4 regions of the Aliivibrio logei genome follow, and region 1 is predicted to be linked to each of the others. Evidence: predicted binding sites of a transcription regulator. Region 1 holds the regulator's gene; each other region holds the start of a gene.

Region 1 (5,843 bases):
AGTTTTAGTTCATAAGTCCATTCATCATCGTCTTCTTCTAACTCAACTTTTATGATTCTGCCATAAAGGTCTTGGTTTACTGTCTGATAAAGAGCAGAGAAAGGCTTAATAAGGCCTTGTTCTACAGCCATGATAATTTCATCACGGTCTTCATCAAACTCAATGGTTGTATTGAGAGGGAGGGTAATATCTTGAACTGCGGGAATTGCATGATCTTGAGCAAAGCTCAATGGCGATAAACACATTGAGAGGCTAAATATAAGTATAGCTAATGGCTGACGAGTAAACATAAATACGCACTCTAAAAATTAAACTACAGGCAGTATAAATTATTAAACATGAACGTAAAATGAATCCTGCAGGTAATCAGTGAGAGAAGGAATAAGAGATAGAATAATGTCTATCTCTTATTCGCAATTTTAAGAGGTGCGTTTTTTCTGAACATAACTAATAATAAATTTTGCAACGATTGGAAATAAACCAAGAAGAGCAAGAGAGCCGAGTATATTTGGTGATATTAACCCTGATAGTGAGGTTATTTCAGCTAATTGAGTTCCGGCATTTAAAAATACCATGGTTCCGGGCAGCATGCCTAATTGACTAAATAAGTAAAACCGAGCGGCGGTTAGTTTTGTTAATCCCATGACTAAATTAATAAGAAAGAATGGAAATATAGGAATTAAACGAAGAGTCAGTAAGTAAAAAGCGCCATCTTTTTCAATACCTTGATTGATGGAAATTAATTTGTCCCCAAATTTACGATCAACCCATTCTCTTAATAAATAACGGCTGCTTAGGAAGGCAATAGTAGCACCAATGGAACTGGCAAAAGAAACCAATAATAAGCTCCACCAAAAACCAAATAAGGCCGCACCAAGCAATGTGACTACTGCGGCGCCTGGTATTGATAATGCAGTGACGGTAATGTAACCAAAGAAATAAAGGGTGCTATAAAAGAAAAGGTTTTCTTGGATGTCACTTTGAAGGGCTTGATGGTATGCCTTAGCCTGCTCTAGAGTAAATAGATGACCAAAGTTAAAAAAGATAACAGCAAAGGCTGTAAGAAGAGTGATTAATAAGAGTAATTTTTTATTCATAATTCATTTCCTAGCCTTATGTTGTCTTTAATTTATACAGGTAAAGACAACATAAGAGTAGGGCGAATGTAAAATAAATGTAGGAAAATGTATTTAAAGTTGTTTTCTTAATTCATTTCTAATATCAGTAGAGATAACAGACCAGTGAGTACCTTTAATCGCTCCTTCAAGCGACCACAGTAATTCGTCACTAACAGAACTTGAATGAGTCTGTTGAATCGCTTTATAAGCGTTTACAGATCCCGTCTCCATTAGTTCTTTTACGGTCGTTATTCCTGCTTTTTTCAGCATTCTCTCTGTCGCTAATCTTAGATTGGGTAAATCCTTAATTCGAGAGGGACCTGCTGTTTTTTGTTTTTCTTTGTCTTTTTTAGCAACATCTAAAGCAACAACAGCTTGAATTAGGATTGAATCAGGTTCATCCCAACATTCAGGTGAAATAGCAAAATATTTAGTTACCACGGGGAAACCACGTTTTTTATAAACGTAAGGTTCAAAACCTTGGTCTTTAAATAAATTAATAGTGTTATCGCTTGCTCGCAAATGCAGTCTGTCCTGAACAACAAGTGCAAACATTGTGTCATCAATAAAAACACCAAAGCCGCCAAACATGGAGCGTGAAGTGATTTTCCCTAGAGAGGAAAGTAATCGAAGTGAATCTTTTAGTATTGGTTTATCCATTGCAATAATTCTCGGTTAGTAAGTCTATGTCACTAAACAACTGAGCCCGAGGAAATAGTAGCAAGTTCAAAACCACACATTGTTATTTCTAAGTAAAAATTAACAATGTGTAGATATAAATACCTGCCATCGGCAACCCCGCTACCTTATATAAATACGTAGGCCGGAAGCTTTGCGTCCTGAGCTTTCGCACAGTTTGCCCTGTTCGTGACAGTTAAGATGATATAGTAATCAATAAAATGAAATGTTGTCCACTTGTAAGTTATGTGACATTGGTTCAGAAAATAAGGATGATTTTCTGTTATGCCAGTTCAAGTTTTAAATAAATAAATATTTTTTCACTTGCATATTTATGATTAATGCATCACTCATTGTTACAGTTTATGGACACTTTTCCGAGTTACCACTTCTGGATGCATTTCAAAAATGCGTCTTTCATGGTGCTTATCTTTGATTCGTTCCAACAATATTTCAACGGCGGTCTTACCAACGCGACGTTTAGGTTGGTGAATCGTCGTCAATGGTGGAGAGAAATATGCAGAAAGTTCAATGTTATCGTAACCAATGATTGAGATATCTTCAGGTACACGTAAGCCAGTTTGTTGAATTTTGCTGATAGCCGCTAATGCCATAATGTCGTTAAAACAAAATAATGCAGTTGGTTTATCTTCCATCTGTAGCATTTTTTCAACAGATTTAGAGGCAGAAGAACACTCAAAATCACCTTCAAATATCCAATCTGGATTTGACGTTAAATTTGCTTCAGATAAAGCTCTGTAGAAACCATGAATTCGTTCTTTACAGGTTGCTTTATCAAGCTGACCGGTAACACAGCCAATTTTTGTGTGTCCATTTTCAATCAGGTGTTTTGTTGCTAAATAACCACCTTCTTCAGAATTATCAATAATTTTGTCGGTATGAGGGCTATCTGGACCCCAGTCCATGATTACCATTGGTAATTCTGTGTTTTTTTCAAGTTGTGCTAATAACTGTTCATTTAGATCAGAACACATAACTAATAAGCCATCGACACGTTTTTCTGCCAGCATACGAAGGTAGTGCTTTTGTTTATCTAGATCACCTTCGGTATTACACATAAATAATGTGTAACCTTGCTTGTAACAGTAGTTCTCAACACCGTGCATCATTTCGGCAAAAAATGGATTAAAAGACTGGGTAACTAGCATGCCGATAGTTCGAGTTGTGTTGCACTTTAAACTACGAGCAACGGCACTCGGTGCATAGTTTAGTTCTTCAACGGCTTCCCATACTCGTTTTTGAGTTGCTTCTGCAACAAATCGAGTTTTGTTAATTACATGAGAAACGGTGGTTGTCGAAACAGAAGCAAGTTTCGCAACGTCTTTAATGGTAGCCATATTAAAAGCCTTAATTTATTAAGGGGCTATTTATGTTCCAACAATAGTGTCAAAGTCTCTCTTTATTTTTTAATAAAGATTGTTGGAAGGTAAATAGGCCCTGTGAGTATATTACCAATAGTAGATTAGAGAATAATCTAGGTGGTATAAATGAAAAAAACCGCGATAAATGCGGTTTTCATTGATATTCAAATTTTATCGTTTGCGTTCACATTTTATCTATAAAGCGTAGCGCAAACAATTGCTGATTTAATAAATTTTAATAGTCGTTTTGATATATATCACACTATTGTTAACTTATCTTACCAGTTGTACATGCTTTTGTTATTCGCCCGCTAGGAATTTTACATCCAATTCTAAGAACGTAACAAGGAAGTGAGTAACGGCAGCATAGAAGCCAAATGTATCTCGTTCAGAACAAAGTTGGTTAAAACGTGGCGCCCAAGATAATAACTGCTCGTTAATAAATTGCAGTTGTGCGGCCATGAATTGCTCGAATTCTGGTTCCGTTGTTTGCTGATTCGTCATGACAATTAGATTGCCTAAGAAATCTAACTCAATAGCAATGTGATCTGCAGGTTCATTGAATTCAGCTTTTTGAGTGATGTTGTATTTTTCTAATAAATCACGCATATCTTGTGCCGGTTTCGCATTAAGAAGGCGTGATTTATCTAAATACATTGAAGCATAAGGAAGCGCACTGTTCTTATCAGAGCCTAAGAACGCTTCACAGAAGTCAGCCGATAGTTCAAGCTGTGCATCTTCGCGTGTTTGTAATTCATTCAATTTTGTTACAATTGAAGAAATAGAGTCGGTTAGCTCTGGAGTTTCAGAAAGGTTCGTTAAAAAGGTACGAATCTCAAAACTGTTATACTGCTCTAATTGCTCTTTAGTTAGCTCGTGTGCAAATAGGCTAGATAACCACCAATAAATTTCAGCACGTTGTTCATTAAATGCATTTAGTTCGTTCATGTAAAATAAGCTCCAAAAAATTGACTAAATAATTGTACGGCATAAGTGTGAAAAGGAATAGCACCTATCATTAACAGGGTGTATAAAGATATTAGCAAAGATTAATACGCGACAAGATTTGTTCTGAATCAAATAATATACAGAAATATCAATTGAGAATTGGCATTATTACAATATATGAATAGAATGTAATAAGAACCATCCTAATAACCATAAAAAAAAGAGAAAATTATGAGCTATCACATTTTAGTTGTTGAAGACGAAGTGGTAACTCGCTCTAAGCTTGTAGGCTATTTTGAAGCCGAGGGATATCAAGTGAGCGAGGCTGAAACGGGCGCAGAAATGCGAACTGTTTTGGCTGAACAAAAAGTTGATTTAATTATGCTTGATATAAACCTACCAGGAGAGGATGGTTTATTATTGGCGCGTGAATTACGCAGCCAGTCTAATATTGGTATTATTTTAGTTACAGGACGAACTGATAGTATTGACCGCATCGTAGGTTTAGAGATGGGTGCGGATGATTACGTAACAAAACCTGTGGAGTTACGTGAGCTTTTAGTCCGAGTTAAAAATCTATTTTGGCGTATGTCATTAGCAAATGAACCCGTAGAATTAGATGAATCAAATTTAATTCGTTTCGGGGAGTGGACGTTTGATATTCAACGTCGTGCTTTATCGAACAATGGTGAGCCAGTTAAGTTAACGAAAGCCGAATATGAGCTATTAGTTGCTTTGTCGTCTTATCCGAACACGGTATTATCACGTGAACGTATTTTAAATATGATCAGCCACCGTGTTGATGCGCCAAATGACAGAACGATTGACGTTTTGATCAGGCGAATGCGTGCCAAAATGGAAGTGGATCCAAAAAATCCTCAAATATTTGTTACTGTTCATGGTGAAGGGTACATGTTTGCTGGTGATTGATTTTAGTTTAATCATCGATAAAAAAGATAATGTTAAAGCCGCTCTTATTTGAGCGGCTTTTTTATACCTATAATGCAATCGTTATAATTAATCGTGAACTCATTGTAAATACTGATTTAATTGTTGTTATGTAGTAGGATTCGAAAAAAGTGCACATGCACTTTGTCTATTCATATAATAAAAATAGGTTCAGAATGAAACAATATTTTAAGATGGCAATAATTGCTACGGCATTGTCTAGTGTGGTTGGTTGTCAAAGTACGAATAATACGGAGACTTCGGTAGCTGTAGAAAAAAACAGAGCCGTATCATCAGTATCAACATTTGATGTATTACAAAAACAATACACTTTAGACAAAGCAACGTTTGATTCTGTTGAGCAGTTTAGACTCTACTCTGAGCCAACTTACAACATAATGACCGAATCATGGGATGATGCTAAAGAGATTTATTTAGAGGTAGAAAAAGAACCAGGATTAATTAATGAAGAATATTCGATGTTTTCTTCTGGATCTTATGCCGCTAAATACAGCGAATACATAACGAAAGCAGATGCAGAGCTTGGTAAGCTTAAAGGGTATAAAGAGCAAGCCGATGTTGTTCTTTCCGATGCGATATCACAAATGGATTACATGACCTCTATTGATGTAAATGCTTATTATCCTGCTGAGTTTGCATCTCTAAATTCGCAATATAAAATGTTATTTATTACGGTGATTGAAGACGATATTGCAGAAGCTCAAACTGAGCAAGCTTCTTTTTTAACGAATGCAAAAGCGATTGAAAT
Region 2 (5,843 bases), on a different contig from region 1:
GCACACTTCGTTTACTGGACCATCCATGAATGCTTGTTCTTCATCGGATAGTGTATTTTTAGGAATATTATGAAGGAATTTCCAATCAGGATTGCCTTTAAACAGCTCTGCTTCCCACCAAACCGTACCCGCTTCAATGGCATCTTTTTCTGTTTTTGACATTTCAGGCATAACACCTTTAAACATCGATAAGGCTTTATTACTAAACAGAGATTGTCTAATTGAAGGGATGTTTAGAGGTACCGCGATTGCTAAGAAAATAGCCCAAGTGATAACGCCGGCATAACCTAATCCGGTACTCACCGCCAAAATTGCTGCCGTTACTAGTGTAGCGGTTCGTAATGATTGTCGATGATAACTTAATGCAGCAAGTGCAATTAATGTTGTTAGTAGTGTGAGGGCCATGTGATTCTCCTTTTCCGGCGCTGTTTCTGTTTGTAGGAACAGAATTGATTACGATACTCGGTCGTAATGTTATTGTTTGTTTAAAGCTCTTTCTGATAAGAGGTCTAACCAGTTAAATTTAGTGTAGATCAAATGTTAATAAAAAGTAAATCTACATAATGGCTAAAAAGTGATCTAGCTTGAGTAATTAATAAACAAATTGCTAATTAGAGTGAGTGAACTCTACTTTTATTTCCTACGGTTTTAGGAATTTGTGGTATGTAGAAGAAATATGAAGTGAATTGCTTTAAATGGTTTACTGGGATAGGTACACTGAGATGAACCCCATTAGGGAATATAATAAAGAGAGAATCCTATGTCTTATCAAGATCTGATCCGTTCTGAGCTAACAGAAGCAGCTCAAGTACTGAATGACTTTTTAGCTGATGATAAAAACCTTGCTCAAATTGAGCTAGCTGCCAAAACGATTGCTGATTCATTTAAACAAGGCGGCAAAGTATTGTCGTGTGGTAACGGTGGCTCTCACTGTGATGCAATGCATTTTGCGGAAGAATTAACGGGTCGTTACCGTGAAAATCGCCCAGGTTATCCTGGTATCGCGATTTCAGATCCAAGCCACTTATCTTGTGTTAGTAACGATTTTGGTTATGACCATGTATTTTCTCGTTACACTCAAGCGGTTGGTTCAAAAGGTGATGTGTTATTTGGTTTGTCGACTTCGGGTAACTCGGCCAATATTTTAAAGGCGATTGAAGCGGCTAAAGAAAAAGGCATGAAGACCATTGCACTGACTGGTAAAGATGGCGGAAAGATGGCAGGTCTTGCTGATGTGGAAATTCGTGTTCCACATTTTGGATACGCCGATCGTATTCAAGAGATCCACATCAAAATTATTCATATAGTGATTCAACTGATTGAAAAAGAAATGGAAAAATAATCCATTGAATTGCGAATAAAGGAGTAACGCAAGAATGTGTGAATTGCTCGGAATGAGTGCAAATATACCAACGGATATTTGTTTTAGTTTTAAAGGTTTAGTTCAACGTGGCGGCAATACTGGTCCGCATCGTGATGGTTGGGGGATTACTTTTTATGAAGGGAAAGGATTTCGTACATTTAAAGACCCTAAACCAAGTTGTCATTCTAAAATTGCAGAATTGGTTCAAGACTACCCTATAAAAAGTAATGCAGTAGTGAGTCATATTCGACAAGCTAACCGAGGGGAGGTGAATTTAGAAAATACACATCCTTTTACGCGTGAATTATGGGGGCGATACTGGACTTTTGCACATAATGGGCAGCTTACAGGGTTCGATGAATTATCAACTGGGCGTTTTCGTCCTGTCGGTGAAACAGACAGTGAACGTGCTTTTTGTTGGTTATTAAACCAGCTTGAAGAAAAGTATCCAGAACCACCCCAAGATATGATGCTGATGTTTGAATATATTTCAGAATGCAGTGATCAACTAAGAGCGCTTGGTGTTTTTAATATGCTATTGAGTGATGGTGAATACGTAATGACGTATTGCTCGAATAATTTGCATTGGATCACTCGACGAGCTCCTTTTGGACAAGCTTCTTTGATTGATGAAGACGTGACCATCGATTTTCATAAAGAAACAACACCAAACGATGTCGTGTCAGTGATTGCAACTCAACCTCTGACTGATAATGAAGAATGGCATAAAATGAAAGTGGGTGAATATGCTCTGTTTCATTTTGGCGAACTAAGTGCCGGAAACCACGATACGGTGCTTGATATGGCGCCGCCACCTTCTGAGTGTCCAGTAAATACATAATAAAATATAAACGTCATCTTATGGTTTAAGATGACGTTTTTACTAAGTGATATTATCTTACTCTTCTGTTTCTAATCCAAATGTTCCTAGCACATCTCCATCAAGAACTGCTTTTCCATCTGTCATTATTAAACGCTCTTCTATAATCCAATTAGCAACCATAGGGTAAATGACGTGTTCTTGAGCTTGAACACGTAAAGCGACATCTTCAGCTGTATCTTCGTCAAAAATAGGCACTTTTGCTTGAAGAATAACAGGACCTCCATCGAGCTCTGGCGTGACAAAATGAACACTTGTACCATGTTCTTCATCTCCGGCGTCAATCGCACGTTGGTGAGTATGTAATCCTGTATATTTAGGTAGGAGAGAGGGGTGGATGTTCAGCATCTTACCTTGATAACGTAAGACAAAATCTGCACTTAAAATACGCATAAAACCGGCCAGAATAATTAAATCAGGCTGATAAAGATCGATAAGAGTAGATAGTGCGATATCGTACTGCTCACGATCTTCATAGCCCGCAGCACTTAAGCTGTGTACGTCAATACCGGCATTAATTGCACGTTGTAGTCCATAAGCATCGCTTTTATTTGAAATAACCGCAGAGATGCGTGCATTTGGAATTTTGTTACCACAAGCATCGATAAACTCTTGTAGGTTACTGCCGTTTCCTGAAACTAATACAACAATATTCTTCATCATAATCTTTTTTAGTTATTGTTTAATGAGAACCATTCGAACACAAATTACAGATATAAAAAAGGTGACCGAATAATTGATCACCTTTTATTTATTCTTTATGAACTAGTTCAAAGTTTGTAAGTCCCGATTAACGGATCTCAACTTGTTCTTCGCCTTGCTCTGCTGCTGCTACTTCGCCAATAACCCAAGCGTTTTCGCCTTCCGCATTCAATAATGCGACAGCTTGTTCTGCTTGTTCTTTTGGAAGGGCAACAATAAGACCAACACCACAGTTAAAGGTACGGTACATTTCGTAGGTATCTACGTTGCCTTTTTCTTGTAGCCAGTTAAAGATAGCAGGCCACTCCCAACTCTTACCATTAACAACTGCTTTAGTTCCTTCAGGAAGTACTCGTGGAATATTTTCCCAGAAACCGCCACCCGTAATATGAGAGATAGCATGAATATCATGCTCTGCAATCATTTTAAGTGCTGATTTAATGTAGATTTTTGTTGGTTCAATTAAATGGTCTGCAATCGTTCTGCCATTTAATTCTTCTGTAAGATCCGCATTTGATACTTCAAGGATTTTACGAATTAATGAATAACCATTTGAGTGAGGGCCACTTGAACCTACAGCGATTAATGCATCACCTGCAGCGACTTTAGTGCCATCAATGATGTCTTCTTTCTCGACAACACCGACACAGAATCCAGCAACATCATAATCTTCGCCTTCATACATGCCTGGCATTTCAGCCGTTTCACCACCGATCAATGCACAACCAGCTTGAATACAACCTTCACCAATGCCCGTTACTACTTGAGCTGCGACATCAATATCGAGTTTGCCTGTTGCATAATAATCAAGGAAGAACAGAGGTTCACCACCTTGAACAATTAGGTCATTTACACACATAGCCACTAAGTCGATACCGATCGTATCGTGCTTGTTTAGGTCTAAAGCTAAACGAAGTTTAGTTCCTACGCCATCAGTACCAGAAACTAAAACAGGTTGTTTATATTTCGTTGGAAGTTCACATAACGCACCAAAACCACCAATGCCACCCATAACTTCTGGGCGACGAGTACGTTTCACTACGCCTTTAATTCGATCAACAAGTGCATTACCAGCATCAATGTCTACGCCAGCATCTTTGTAGCTAAGAGAAGTTTTGTTGTCGCTCACGGTGGTGTCCTCGCCATAGGTTGGATTTCAAAAATCCGCGCCATTCTAACAGCACAATGTAAAAAGGGAAACGTTTGCGTAAGGAAATTTGGAGAAATTTTGTAATTAAAAATGAGTAAGTTAGTTATTTGAGAATGACGGCATAAATTATTTTAATGTGTAGTCATTTTTTATATGAAAAGTATGTATAATTGAAAGGTTTGATTAATGTATCTGGAGTCAGAAATGAAAGTTGTTGAAGTAAAACATCCGCTAATAAAACATAAAATTGGTTTAATGCGCGAAGGCGATATCAGCACTAAGCGTTTTCGTGAATTAGCAACTGAAGTAGGTAGCTTACTTACTTATGAAGCAACATCAGACTTTGAGACAGAAAAAGTAACTATCAATGGCTGGAACGGCCCTGTTGAAGTTGACCAAATTAAAGGTAAAAAAGTAACGGTAGTGCCAATCTTACGTGCAGGTCTTGGCATGATGGATGGCGTTCTTGAGCACATCCCAAGTGCGCGTATCAGTGTTGTTGGTATTTACCGTGACGAAGAAACGTTAGAGCCTGTACCTTACTTTAACAAGTTAGCGTCTAACATCGATGAGCGTATTGCTTTAGTTGTTGATCCAATGCTAGCGACTGGCGGTTCTATGATCGCAACGCTTGACCTTTTAAAAGAGAAAGGCTGTAAGAACTTTAAAATTCTTGTTCTTGTTGCTGCTCCTGAAGGCATTGCTGCATTAGAAAAAGCGCATCCAGATGTTGAGCTTTATACTGCGGCTATCGATGAGAAGTTGAATGATAAAGGTTACATCATTCCAGGTCTTGGTGATGCTGGTGATAAGATCTTCGGTACTAAGTAATCTGCACCATTAAGTAATTATATTTACTGGATGCTTTAAGTATTAAAAAAGGATTGATGGGTAACCATCAATCCTTTTTATTTACCCTAGGTCTAGACCTTAGATTTATTTATCATCTTCCATTTGTGTATTATCAACAACATGGTTTTCACCTAAGTCATCAGGAAGAATTAAATTAAGAGCAATAGCTACAATCCCACAAAGACTTACGCCCTGTAAGTTAAAATCGCCAATACCCACAGCCATACCACCAATACCAAATACCAAGGTAACGCCAACAATGGTTAAGTTACGTGCTTTATGTAAATCAACTTGGTTTTTAATCAGAGTATTTAGACCAATCGTCGCGATTGAACCAAACAGTAAGATCATAATGCCACCCATTACAGGGACTGGAATAGTTTGTAATATTGCGCCTAATTTACCCACAAGAGCCAAAACAATCGCACAGACGGCAGCCCATGTCATGATCACTGGATTAAACGCTTTAGTCAGCATTACCGCACCAGTCACTTCACTGTAAGTTGTATTTGGTGGCGCGCCAATAAGAGAGGCTGCCATGGTTGCAATGCCATCACCAGTAATGGTGCGGTGCAAGCCTGGTTTTTTAAGGTAGTCTTTTCCGGTTACATTTGAAATTGCCAACATATCACCCACGTGCTCAACCGCAGGGGCGATGGCGACGGGTATCATAAATAGAATGGCATTAATGTTAAATTCAGGATAAGTGAAGTTGGGTACTGCAAACCATGCGGCTTGTTGTACTGGCGTAAAATCAACGATGCCGAAAAGCAAACTTAATGAGTAGCCAACAATGATGCCTGAGAGAATAGGTAATAATCTAAAGAACCCTTTTGAAAAAACACTTACCCCAATTGTGGTAAATAATGATGCAGCGGCAATCCAGAAAGCCAATT
Region 3 (5,843 bases), on a different contig from region 1:
CTTTAAGATGAATGATAAGAAGATCAATCCCTTCTCCCTTCTGGGAAATAGTCGTGTGTGTATTTGCAAGGATATAGTTGATCTGCTCTTCATCTAAAGAATAAGGAAGCATGACTCTCAAATCAGAAATACCTTCAATTCGAGCTAAACGGATTAACCGAATAATATTCGATTCATCATTTATGTGTGTCGAGAGTACGTTTAATGCTTCTAAACGTAATCGTTCTTTTAATGGTGTTTTGTCATGTACAGATGCATTCCAAACTGTTCCGAACGTGGGAATAATACTTTTTAACGCTTGAGAAAACGTCCATTTTTGATTACTTGAGTCAACGAGAAATGAACCATAATTAAACTCAATAACATTACTCATAATTGCCCTCGATATATTCCAACATCGACCTTCAACATCCTATTGAAAAGCACGATTTTCAAACTAACTATTATAAGTATCCCCAATATTAAGCCTATCGCAAGTAGAAAAATCGATGCAGATCACAGTTAGGAATTATCAACTCTTATCGTTATCATAGTGATAACACATGGTTTACACACATACATTTTGGCAACAAAAAAGCCGCTACAATGAGCGACTTTATTATTATTTTTATCGTTAATATTGAATTAACTGTCCATTAAATGGGGATTTTTTGAGATAATCGGATCTATCTTAATTTCATATTCATTAAAATATATTTTACATGGACTATGTTCACGTTTCGTTGTGACTTGTTCATCTGAGTATTGAATGGTCACTCTTGGGTACACTCGCTCAGTAACTTTAACAACGTTCTCTGCTAATTGCTTTCTTAGCTCTTCTTCTGCTGATTGGAATCGAGTCATTGATTGTGTTATCTCTTTACTTGATTCTTCTTTCATCGTTTTAACACGCGTTGTCTGTTCTTCTGTTCTTTCTGATTTAGGGATCTTTGCTAGCTCCATTTCAGCACGAACGACTTTCATTGTGTTTTCTTGCGCTGCTTTATATTTCGCATTTAAATCTGCAATGTTTTCTTTGTATTTATCAAAACGTGTAAATGCTTTTACTAACGTTTCAGTGCCAGCGGTAGCCCCAAGATTCACAGTTGTAATTGTAGAACCTGCATAAATCTCTCCACCAACAATAGAGCCATTACGCCCAGAGCTATCCATTACGGAAACTGCATTTTTACTTTTTATAAAACTCTGAATGGCGTGTAAACCTAACTCAATATCGCCAGACGCTTGTAAATTAGCCGATTGAACAAACTTAGCCGTTATTTTACCACCGGCTTTAACAAAACAAGAGTAGTCCTCACCAGCTTCTACTTGATGACCAATGATCCCTTTCATCGCAATAATATCACCATGAGCTTGCACATCTGCAGATTCAATAAACCCGCCAACGGTAATACTGCCTGTCGCTCTAACAATCATCTCCGGTGCAATATCACCACTGATAATCACGCACCCTTTAAACTTGACATGGCCCGTTGAGATATCAACCGCATTTAAACAAAGCGCATTATCAACTTCAGCACCTTCTGCATTTACCCAAGGCATGCCAGAGGTTGTTGCAATTAACAATTCAGGATCTTGAGGAGAAATCCCCGCACCTTTTCCTGCTCGTAATTTGCTGTTTTTTCCTGCCGTCGCATGAATCACTTCACCTTTTACAGTAAAACCATCAATGCCTTTTGTGGGAGGCGTTCGACGGATTAATTCATCACCTTCAACCACCGTGATTGTCTCACCAAGATCGCGCATATCAACTTTATCTTCTTCACCCTCTTTCTCTTGAGGCTGTAAAGCTTGTTCACGAAAATCTTCAACCAGTGCAGTAAAAATAGCGTTAGAACCATCAATAGGCTCTTTGCCTTTTGCGACCAATTGAGAAATTCGCTCTCCAGCAGCTAAGTTTCGACCTAGTACCATTATTTTCTTTAAGGCATTTCGACTGATACCGCGAGTCACTTCCATGCTGGTTAATGCCGCTATGATGTCCGTACTTTGTACATCTCGACCACCATAGGCACCAATAACAGACATCGTTGCTTTCATATCGCGCTCTTCTACAGCAAGGAACACTTCGGCATTACGACGTTCTGCAATTTTTCTATTTTGGTGATGAGCAACGATGCCACTTTTAACATCGTTAATGATCGTCATTATGATTTTTTCATCAAAGAAAAAATCCAATGCCCCAATCTCTTCTAAAGAATCTTTAAACCCTTTTAAGGTGGGTTCAGCATCCGGCTGAAAGCTATCAGGAAAACATAACACTACTGTGCCGTCATCCTGTATTAAAGTTAAAAGAGAAGCCCACATATTCATCACTCTTATATATTATATCGTCACAACAAAAAATCTTGTTGTGACTTTATTTCGTATTTAATTGAACGACATTCTACAGTTCAAAATCATCTAAATCCATGTCGGTGTCTTGACGTTCAAAAAGCGCCACTAAATCGTCATGACCACCAACAAATTTACCATCAAGGAAGATCTGAGGCACAGTATTAACTAAAATGCCCTCTTTATCTTGGATCAAGCCAACCATTTCTTCTTTGCTTAAATCAACACCAACGGTTAATACTTTATACTTAATGCCTTTATCGTCCAAAATCGCTTTGGCTTTAACACAAAATGGGCATACTGTTTTAGAGAACATAATATTTTGATAGGTAGTTAACATGTGTTTACTCGTCTTTTTATATAAATAAGGGGCCGTCATTCATCACTATTTATTCGATGAATTAACACTAAATAGAAAACATTGGATACAACTGTAGCTCAGGAACAATTTTATGTAGTTGCTCTTCGTCCATCGCAATGTCTTTTGCAGAATCACATAAATGTTGCGCATCTTTCTTAATATCGACTTTATGTTCTTCCATCTTCATCTTAATTGACGATTGAACATCAACAAATTGTTGCTGTAACTCTGTGAAATTAAGTTCGCCATTCTGCATTTTATCTGACAAAGAGTTAAACACGCTTGCAAACAATTCTTTGTCTAAGCTCTTAATCATGACCTCAAAATCTTGCTTCCATGACGTATCCACTTCTTTAAAGAAGTCATGCTCTAGCATCATATCTTTGCCACGATAGAATTTTTGTTTTGCAACATCACCGTAATCATTAATTTTCGTTTTAACAGAATCAAATGATCCTTCTGCATTAAATGACGTTTCAATTTCGCTAACAAAATCTTGAGCAGCAAGAATGCCTTTATCTGTAAAATCAACCACTTCTGGAATATAGCCAGACACCTGCTTCTGATATTCTTCGATCGCTTGTTTTTGCTCTGAAGAAAGCGCTAACTTATCACCATTAACAAATACGTTACCATTGCCATCAATGCGTAATTTATCTTGCGCTTTTTCGACTTTTATTTCTCCTTTAGGAGTTAACAAAACATCGTTTTCGATCGTCACTGGACACATGCTAGCGAAACTGCTGTTTGATACGAATAGCATCGCCATTGCTAGTAATTTATTTGATGACATTTTAGCCTCTTTTAAACTATTTTTTCTTAATCAGACAGTGTAACTGATACCGACTCTATTGCTCAACATCCTTTCGACAATAGAAAAAAACAAGCATAAAAAGCAATCGTTTGCTTTTTATACTGGCAGAGCTCCAGAGTTCTGGTATGATGCTCTCTGTTTTTACACATAAGTTTATATAGGAATTCTATAATGAGCCTTTCCGAACAAGTACTTGCCGTGAATGATGATTTACCAATCCGTACGGACAAGCCGGTGCATAGCGGTAAAGTCCGTTCAGTTTATTGGTTAACAGAGGAAGATAGCCGTCGTCTTATCAAAGAGAAAGGCTATAACGTGGCACCTGACGCCCCTCTTGCTATTATGGTGATCAGTGACCGCATCTCAGCATTTGATTGTATTTGGCACGGTGAAGGCGGACTTAAAGGGATTCCGGGGAAAGGCGCGGCTCTAAATGCTATCTCTAACCATTGGTTCCAATTATTTAAAGATAATAATTTAGCGGATAGCCATATTTTAGATATTCCTCATCCATTTGTTTGGATTGTTCAAAAAGCAAAACCAGTCATGATTGAAGCGATTTGCCGTCAATACATTACGGGTTCAATGTGGCGCGCTTACACCAATGGTGAACGTGAATTCTGTGGTATTCAGATCCCTGAACGCCTAGAAAAAGACGAAGAACTGGCTGATCTTTTATTAACGCCATCAACAAAAGGCGTTTTAAAAGGCATTGAAGGTGTTCCTGAAGTTGATGATGTAAACATTACCCGTAAGGACATTGAAAACAATTTTAATGCTTTCAACTTCTCTTCGATTGAAGATATCGCCTTATACGAAAAACTGTTAAAAGAAGGTTTTGCGGTTATCTCTAAAGCCTTAAATGACATTGACCAAATTTTTGTTGATACAAAATTTGAGTTTGGTTATGTTAATGACGCACAAGGCAACGAAAAATTAATTTACATGGATGAAGTTGGTACGCCTGATTCATCACGTATTTGGGATAAAAACGCCTACCGTTCTGGTCATATTATTGAAAATTCAAAAGAAGGTTTCCGTCAGTTCTTGTTGAACCACTTCCCTGAACCTGACATTCTTTTGAATAAGAACCGTATGAATGAGCGCTTTGCGTTAGCAACTGAGAACTCATTGCCACTCGAAGCAATGATGGACTTATCAAAAACATACTTAGACATTGCAGCTAAAATCACTGGTGCGCCAATTATGTTAAGTGATAATCCAAAAGCAGAAATAATTAAAGTATTAAAAGAGCAGTATCAACTGGTTGATTAATACCAATAATCGTAACTAACGATTCTATTGATTACTAATAAAAATGGCGACCGCATTGGTCGCCATTTTTGTATCTCTCTATTTCAAATAAAAACAAACAATGTTGTGATTATAGGAAATGAACCGTTAGGTTAAGTGAAGCGAAATCAATGTTTTCGTCACCTACTGTGAAGTTGTTATAACCAGCACCAACAGTGAACATTGGGAAGATATTGTATTCAACACCTAAACCAAAGAATGGATCAACACCGTCATCTTTACGGTAACCATCAGCTTCCCAGCTGTGCATGCCTGCTTTACCGTAAACATGTAAAGGACCGAAATCGATACTTGGCTTAATTGCAAAGTTTACAGACGTTACATCTGTTGATTGGCTACCGTAATCGTAAGAACCTAGGTTCCAAGCACCCATTTCAACACCGATGAAAGGCAAAATACCAGTACCAACGTGCGCACCGTATACTGTTGAACTTTCGCCTCTGTAATCAGCTGAACCCACTTGTGCACCAGCGTAAATCCAAGAATCAGCAGCCGCTGTTGTAGAAACGCTCGCTAGAACTAACGCTAAAAGTGTCTTTTTCATTTTCAATCCTATTTTCAAAAGGGAGCGGCAATCTTTGCCGCTCTTTTTAATATTAATTATATTAAAGCAAATTGTATGCCGATATTGTTATATATTATTCTATACACTAACAATCAGCAATGGCGTTTTTCACTCGTTTGTCCGAAACAGGGTATGGTGTACCAAGTTGTTGAGCAAAATAACTCACTCTAAGCTCTTCTATCATCCAACGAATGTCTTTTACTTTATCGGGTATTGGCTGCCCTTTCGGGATCTTGTTTAACAATTCTTTGTATTCATTATTAACACTGTCAACTTTCAATAAATGAGCACGATCTCGAGTTGGATCAATCGGTAACTTCTCCATTCGACGCTCGATCGCTTTCATATAACGATGGATATCCGTCAATCTCTTCCAACCACATTCTGTTGCAAAGCCTTTAAAAATCAGGTTTTCAATTTGAGATTTAATATCAGACAACGCAAACGCCATACTT
Region 4 (5,843 bases), on a different contig from region 1:
CTTGGAATGGCGTAAATCATAAAAACCTCATAAGTAATATTGAATGATCACACCATACACTTAATTACTGGCATATGCCAATAACTCATATTTTACGCATAAAAAAACCGCTGAGATTTTCACCCCAACGGTTTTTAATAAAAGAGTCGTCTTTACCCAACCCTTTGTCTTATTGTAAAACAAAATTAGAAATAAATTTATTCTAATTAATCACATTTTTTAATTAATGTTTGATTTCCTGCTCATTAAAACAGCAAATCAACCAATGTTCTTACGTGCATTTTGGAACATACGCATCCATGCCCCATTTTCCCCCCAAGACTCAGGCGCCCAAGAGTTAGCAACCGTACGGAAGACACGCTCAGGGTGAGGCATCATGATCGTCACTCGACCATCCGTCGTTGTTAAACCAGTGATTGCATTTGGTGAACCGTTCGGGTTATTCGGGTATTGTTGCGTCTGATTGCCATTATTATCAACATAACGTAACGCAACGGTTCCTGAGTTTTCGATTGCATTTAGGTGCTCATTATCACGAACTTCAACACGCCCTTCGCCATGAGAAACAGCAATAGGCATGCGAGAACCTTCCATTCCATTGAAGAAAACAGAATCAGATTTCTGAACTTCAACTAGGCTGAAACGTGCTTCAAAACGCTCTGATTCATTACGAACGAAACGAGGCCAATACTCTGCACCAGGAATCAATTCACGCAAGTTAGACAGCATTTGACACCCGTTACACACACCTAGAGAGAACGTATCTTCACGCTTGAAGAAATCTTCAAATTGATTACGAGTCTTTTCGTTGAACAGAACCGATTTAGCCCAACCTTCACCAGCGCCCAATACATCACCGTAAGAGAAACCACCACACGCGACAAGACCGTTGTATTCTTCAAGTACCGCAGAGCCAGTAAGAATGTCACTCATGTGAATATCAGTGGCTTCAAAACCTGCGCGGTCAAACGCTGCTGCCATTTCCACATGCGAGTTAACGCCTTGCTCACGCAAGATTGCCATTTTAGGCTTGGCCCCTTTATTGATCATAGCCGCTTCAATGATTGGAGCCGCAATGTCTTCGTTCACATCAAAACTAAGGCTAACGTTTAGGCCAGGGTCTGAATTGTCTTTCTTCGCTTCGTGTTCTTGGTCTGCACATTCAGGGTTATCACGTAATCCTTGCATTTTATGTGTTGTTTCAGCCCAAATAGTACGTAACTCAGTACGGTTACGTTCAACGACAACTGTCTCACCAGATTTAATTACTAGCTCGTCTGAATCAGCAACAGAGCCGATAACGTGTGAACATTCACCTAGCTCATTTACTGCTAATGTTGATAGAACGGAATCTAGATCTTCGTTACGAACTTGAATTACTGCGCCTAATTCTTCATTGAACAACACAGCAAGCGTATTTTCATTGCTCTCTGATTCAAGTAACAGCGCTTCAATATTCGCGTTCACACCACAGTGACCAGCAAACGCCATTTCAGCAAGTGTTACAAATAAACCGCCGTCGCCCTTATCGTGGTAAGCCACTAGTTGATCATTAGCAACCAATGTTTGAATGCCTTCGTAGAAGCCTTTCAGCTGTACTGCGTTATCGACATCAGCCGGTTTATCACCCAATTGTTTGTAAACTTGTGCCAGTGCCGTTGCACCCATGCGGTTTTTACCGTTGCCCAAGTCAATAAGAACTAACGATGTTTCACCTTTGTCGGTTCTTAACTGAGGAGTCACTGTTTTACGGACGTCTTCAATTCGAGCAAAAGCAGTGATGACAAGAGAAAGTGGAGACGTCACTTCTTTCTGCTCGCCATTTTCTTCCCATTTGGTTTTCATCGACATAGAGTCTTTACCCACCGGGATAGTCAAACCAAGTGCAGGGCAAAGCTCTTCACCAACGGCTTTAACTGCTTCATAAAGACCCGCATCTTCACCAGGGTGACCCGCTGGAGACATCCAGTTTGCAGACAGTTTAATGTGTTTAATATCACCCACATTCGTTGCTGCAATGTTTGTAATTGCCTCACCAACCGCTAAACGTGCTGATGCACCAAAGTCTAATAAAGCAACTGGTGTACGTTCACCCAGTGACATCGCTTCACCGTGGTAAGTATCATAACTTGCCGCTGTTACTGCACAGTTCGCAACAGGAACCTGCCAAGGACCAACCATTTGATCACGAGCAACAAGACCTGTTACTGAGCGATCGCCAATGGTGATTAGGAATGTTTTTTCAGCGACGGTAGGTAAACGAAGAACACGCTCAATCGCCTCATTCAATTCAATGCCAGAACAATCAAGCGCCGAGTTATTTGCTTTTAGTGTCTTAGCATCACGGTGCATCTTAGGTGTCTTACCTAAAAGGATGTCCATTGGCATATCAATTGGCGTATTGTCGAAATGTGAATCTTCTAATTTTAGATCACGCTCTTCTGTTGCTTTACCAACGACGGCATAAGGTGCACGTTCACGCTTACAAATCGCTTCAAACGTTGCTAAATCTTTATCAGCAACAGCCATAACATAACGTTCTTGAGATTCGTTACACCAAATTTCAAGTGGGCTCATGCCCGGCTCATCATTTGGTACATCACGTAGATTGAAGATACCACCACGTTCACCATCATCAACAAGCTCAGGTAATGCGTTTGAAATACCACCTGCGCCTACATCGTGGATAAATGCAATTGGGTTTGCATCACCAAGCTGCCAACAACGGTCGATAACTTCCTGACAACGACGCTCCATTTCTGGGTTTTCACGTTGCACTGAAGCAAAATCAAGATCTTCAGCCGATTGACCTGATGCCATTGACGATGCAGCACCACCACCAAGACCGATGTTCATTGCTGGACCACCAAGAACAATTAAGCTTGCGCCCACAGGGATCTCTTTCTTCTGAACATGATCATCACGGATATTACCTAAACCACCCGCAAGCATGATTGGTTTGTGGTAACCACGAACTTCTTCACCATTGTGTGAATTTACTTTTTCTTCATAAGTACGGAAGTAACCTAATAGATTTGGACGACCAAATTCATTGTTAAATGCTGCACCGCCTAGAGGGCCTTCAAGCATAATATCAAGTGCGGTTACGATACGGCTTGGCTTACCAAAATCCGTTTCCCATGGTTGAACAAAGTTAGGAATTTTTAAGTTAGATACAGAGAAACCAACCAAACCAGCTTTTGGTTTACCACCAATACCGGTTGCGCCTTCATCACGGATTTCACCACCAGAACCTGTTGATGCACCCGGCCAAGGAGAAATTGCCGTTGGGTGGTTATGGGTTTCAACTTTCATCAAGATATGTGTTTTCTCTTGGTGGTAGTTGTACTGGCGTGTTTCTGGATCAGGGAAAAAGCGACCAACGGTTGACCCCGTCATTACCGCGGCATTATCTTTGTAAGCAGAAAGTACATGCTCAGGGGTAACTTCAAAGGTGTTTTTGATCATTTTGAACAAGGTTTTATCTTGTTTCACACCATCAATAGTCCAATCTGCATTGAAAATCTTGTGGCGACAATGCTCTGAGTTCGCTTGTGCAAACATCATTAATTCAATGTCAGTCGGATTACGACCTAGTTTTTCGGTAAAGCTTTCAAGAAGGTAATCGATTTCATCTTCAGCCAATGCAAGACCTAGGGTAACGTTTGCGTTTTCTAGCGCTTTACGACCACCGACAAGTAGATCAACTTCAGCATAAGGAATCGGTTCTGCAACCGTAAACAATGCCGCTGCCGATTCAAAATCAGTAAAGACCACTTCCATCATGCGATCATGAAGAATGGCTTTTAGTTCGACTAATTGAAGTTCAGAAAGTGTTTCAGAGGTTTCTACATAATAAGCAGTACCGCGCTCTAAACGTGCGATATTTGATAAACCACAGTTATGGGCGATATCAGTAGATTTTGAAGACCAAGGAGAGATAGTACCCGGACGAGGGGCAGAAAGAAGCAACAACCCTTCAGGTTCATGTTCTTCAATCGTTGGACCATAAGTCAGTAGTTTTTCTAACTTTTCAACTTCAGACGCATCAAGGTCAGCTTTTACATCAGCAAAATGGGCAAACTCAGCATAAATACCTGTTACAGGTAAACTCAGTTCACGGCAAAGCTCAAGCAGCTTATTAACACGAAATACAGATAGAGCAGGTGAACCACGCAAAATTCTCATGTACTTAGGTCTCTTTGGCAATGAATTAAAGGTAATATTGGAATAGTTTCATGATGTTAAAAGCAATCAACTCAATTAATTACTCATATCACATAGCGACTATGCCGATGTTACCTCTGGTATTGCGAGCGCATTATAAAGGATTTTGTTTTGTGAAGTAACACCCAAAGCAACCGTTTGCGTATTTTTTTTCAAAAAAAGAGAAACGCCCCTCTGTTTTAATGAATTTGAATATAAAATGTACACTTGATGCAAATGTTGGCCTTAATCTCTCTTTATTGTTCTAATTTGTTACTGCGCTTTTGCCTCTTTTTCTCCCATTTGATATAACTACGCCCTACTTATTTAAAAGAGCATTCTGACTTGAGCCACATCCGATATTATCGTCTTCTAAAATCTTGCCTAGTTATTTCTACGCTTGTATTTACCTTAACGGGTTGCCAAGTAGAATCAGAACCAAAAACAAAACTAGAGCAAGTAAGAGAACGTGGCATCTTAAGAGTCAGTACATTAAATAATCAACTCTCTTATTATATTGGCTCGAACGGTCCTACAGGGCTTGATTATGATCTTGCGAAAGCCTTTGCTGAAAAGCTAAATGTAAAACTAGAAATCACGCCTGCTTATACGTATTCAGGTTTATTCCCAGCGCTAAACCGCAACGAAGTCGATATTGTTGCCGCTAATATGACCATTACCCCTGAACGTCTAGAAAACTTTCGTACCGGACCAATTTATTATTATGTTAGTCAACAGGTCGTATATAAAAAAGGAAACTGGCGCCCTCGAAATATCAAAAACCTCACAGAATTAGATGAAAACTTAACGATTGTGAAAGATTCTAGTTTTGAAGGCACTTTATTAAAATTAAAAGAAAAATATAAAAAATTAGAATGGTCTACAGAAGATAATACGGATGTAAGTGAACTATTAAAACAAGTCGCACGCGGTGAAATACATTACACCTTAGCCGATTCGGTTGAGCTGTCTCTTACCCAACGAATTCATCCCGATCTCGCTGTCGCTTTTGAGTTAACCGAAGATCAACCTATCGCTTGGTTCTTACAAAAAACAGAAGACGATAGCCTTCAGGCATTATTGATTGAGTTTTTTGGTGAGCTAAAAAGCAGTGGTAAATTAGCATTACTAGAAGAAAAATATTTTGGTCACGTAGAAACGTTCGATTACGTTGATACACGTGCTTTCATTCGTTCACTAGAAAGTAAGTTACCGAAATGGGAACCTTTATTTAAAAAATACGCAGGGGATTTTGATTGGCGTTTCTTAGCCGCTCTCTCATACCAAGAGTCACATTGGAACCCTATTGCTAAATCTCCTACAGGTGTGCGAGGCATGATGATGCTCACTTTACCAACGGCTCAATCTGTTGGAGTTAAAAATCGATTAGACCCAGAAGAAAGCATTCGCGGGGGAGCTGAGTATTTACGTCGTATAGTAAAACGTGTACCAGATTCCATTACCGAACATGAGAAAATTTGGTTTGCCTTAGCGTCTTATAACATTGGTTTCGGACACATGATGGACGCCCGTCGTTTAACACAACGATTAGGGGGCGATCCTAATTCATGGACAGACGTAAAAGACAATTTGCCTTTGTTACGCCAGAAACGTTATTACAAATACCTTCGCTATGG

The links. The regulator PurR, encoded in region 1, represses purine synthesis genes. The targets are predictions, from matches to a motif close to TNANGNAAACGTTTNCNTNA.
Region 2: a site for PurR is predicted at 4,137-4,156, ahead of purM (phosphoribosylformylglycinamidine cyclo-ligase). Genes of this name have one in related genera too.
Region 3: a site for PurR is predicted at 3,587-3,606, ahead of A6E04_RS04290 (phosphoribosylaminoimidazolesuccinocarboxamide synthase). Genes of this name have one in related genera too.
Region 4: a site for PurR is predicted at 4,436-4,455, ahead of purL (phosphoribosylformylglycinamidine synthase). Genes of this name have one in related genera too.

What each region holds. Positions count from the first base shown of each region.
Region 1 covers NZ_MAJU01000029.1:164,676-170,518, forward strand. The annotation lists gene A6E04_RS18825 (PepSY domain-containing protein) at 1-290, opposite strand, end outside; gene A6E04_RS18830 (TVP38/TMEM64 family protein) at 420-1,097, opposite strand; gene A6E04_RS18835 (TfoX/Sxy family DNA transformation protein) at 1,191-1,778, opposite strand; cyclic di-GMP riboswitch class I at 1,907-1,989, opposite strand; gene purR (HTH-type transcriptional repressor PurR) at 2,153-3,154, opposite strand; gene torD (molecular chaperone TorD) at 3,479-4,126, opposite strand; gene torR (two-component system response regulator TorR) at 4,358-5,056, shown strand; gene A6E04_RS18855 (hypothetical protein) at 5,251-5,843, shown strand, end outside.
Region 2 covers NZ_MAJU01000012.1:191,409-197,251, forward strand. The annotation lists gene fadE (acyl-CoA dehydrogenase FadE) at 1-405, opposite strand, end outside; gene lpcA (D-sedoheptulose 7-phosphate isomerase) at 761-1,342, shown strand; gene A6E04_RS12915 (class II glutamine amidotransferase) at 1,377-2,204, shown strand; gene purN (phosphoribosylglycinamide formyltransferase) at 2,262-2,903, opposite strand; gene purM (phosphoribosylformylglycinamidine cyclo-ligase) at 3,034-4,074, opposite strand; gene upp (uracil phosphoribosyltransferase) at 4,300-4,926, shown strand; gene A6E04_RS12935 (uracil-xanthine permease family protein) at 5,032-5,843, opposite strand, start outside.
Region 3 covers NZ_MAJU01000008.1:43,927-49,769, reverse strand. The annotation lists gene A6E04_RS04310 (hypothetical protein) at 1-373, opposite strand, end outside; gene A6E04_RS04305 (flagellar assembly protein A) at 625-2,307, opposite strand; gene A6E04_RS04300 (glutaredoxin) at 2,387-2,674, opposite strand; gene A6E04_RS04295 (DUF2884 family protein) at 2,742-3,488, opposite strand; gene A6E04_RS04290 (phosphoribosylaminoimidazolesuccinocarboxamide synthase) at 3,681-4,784, shown strand; gene A6E04_RS04285 (outer membrane beta-barrel protein) at 4,894-5,367, opposite strand; gene hrpA (ATP-dependent RNA helicase HrpA) at 5,474-5,843, opposite strand, start outside.
Region 4 covers NZ_MAJU01000011.1:241,208-247,050, forward strand. The annotation lists gene A6E04_RS11655 (NifB/NifX family molybdenum-iron cluster-binding protein) at 1-20, opposite strand, end outside; gene purL (phosphoribosylformylglycinamidine synthase) at 259-4,188, opposite strand; gene mltF (membrane-bound lytic murein transglycosylase MltF) at 4,552-5,843, shown strand, end outside.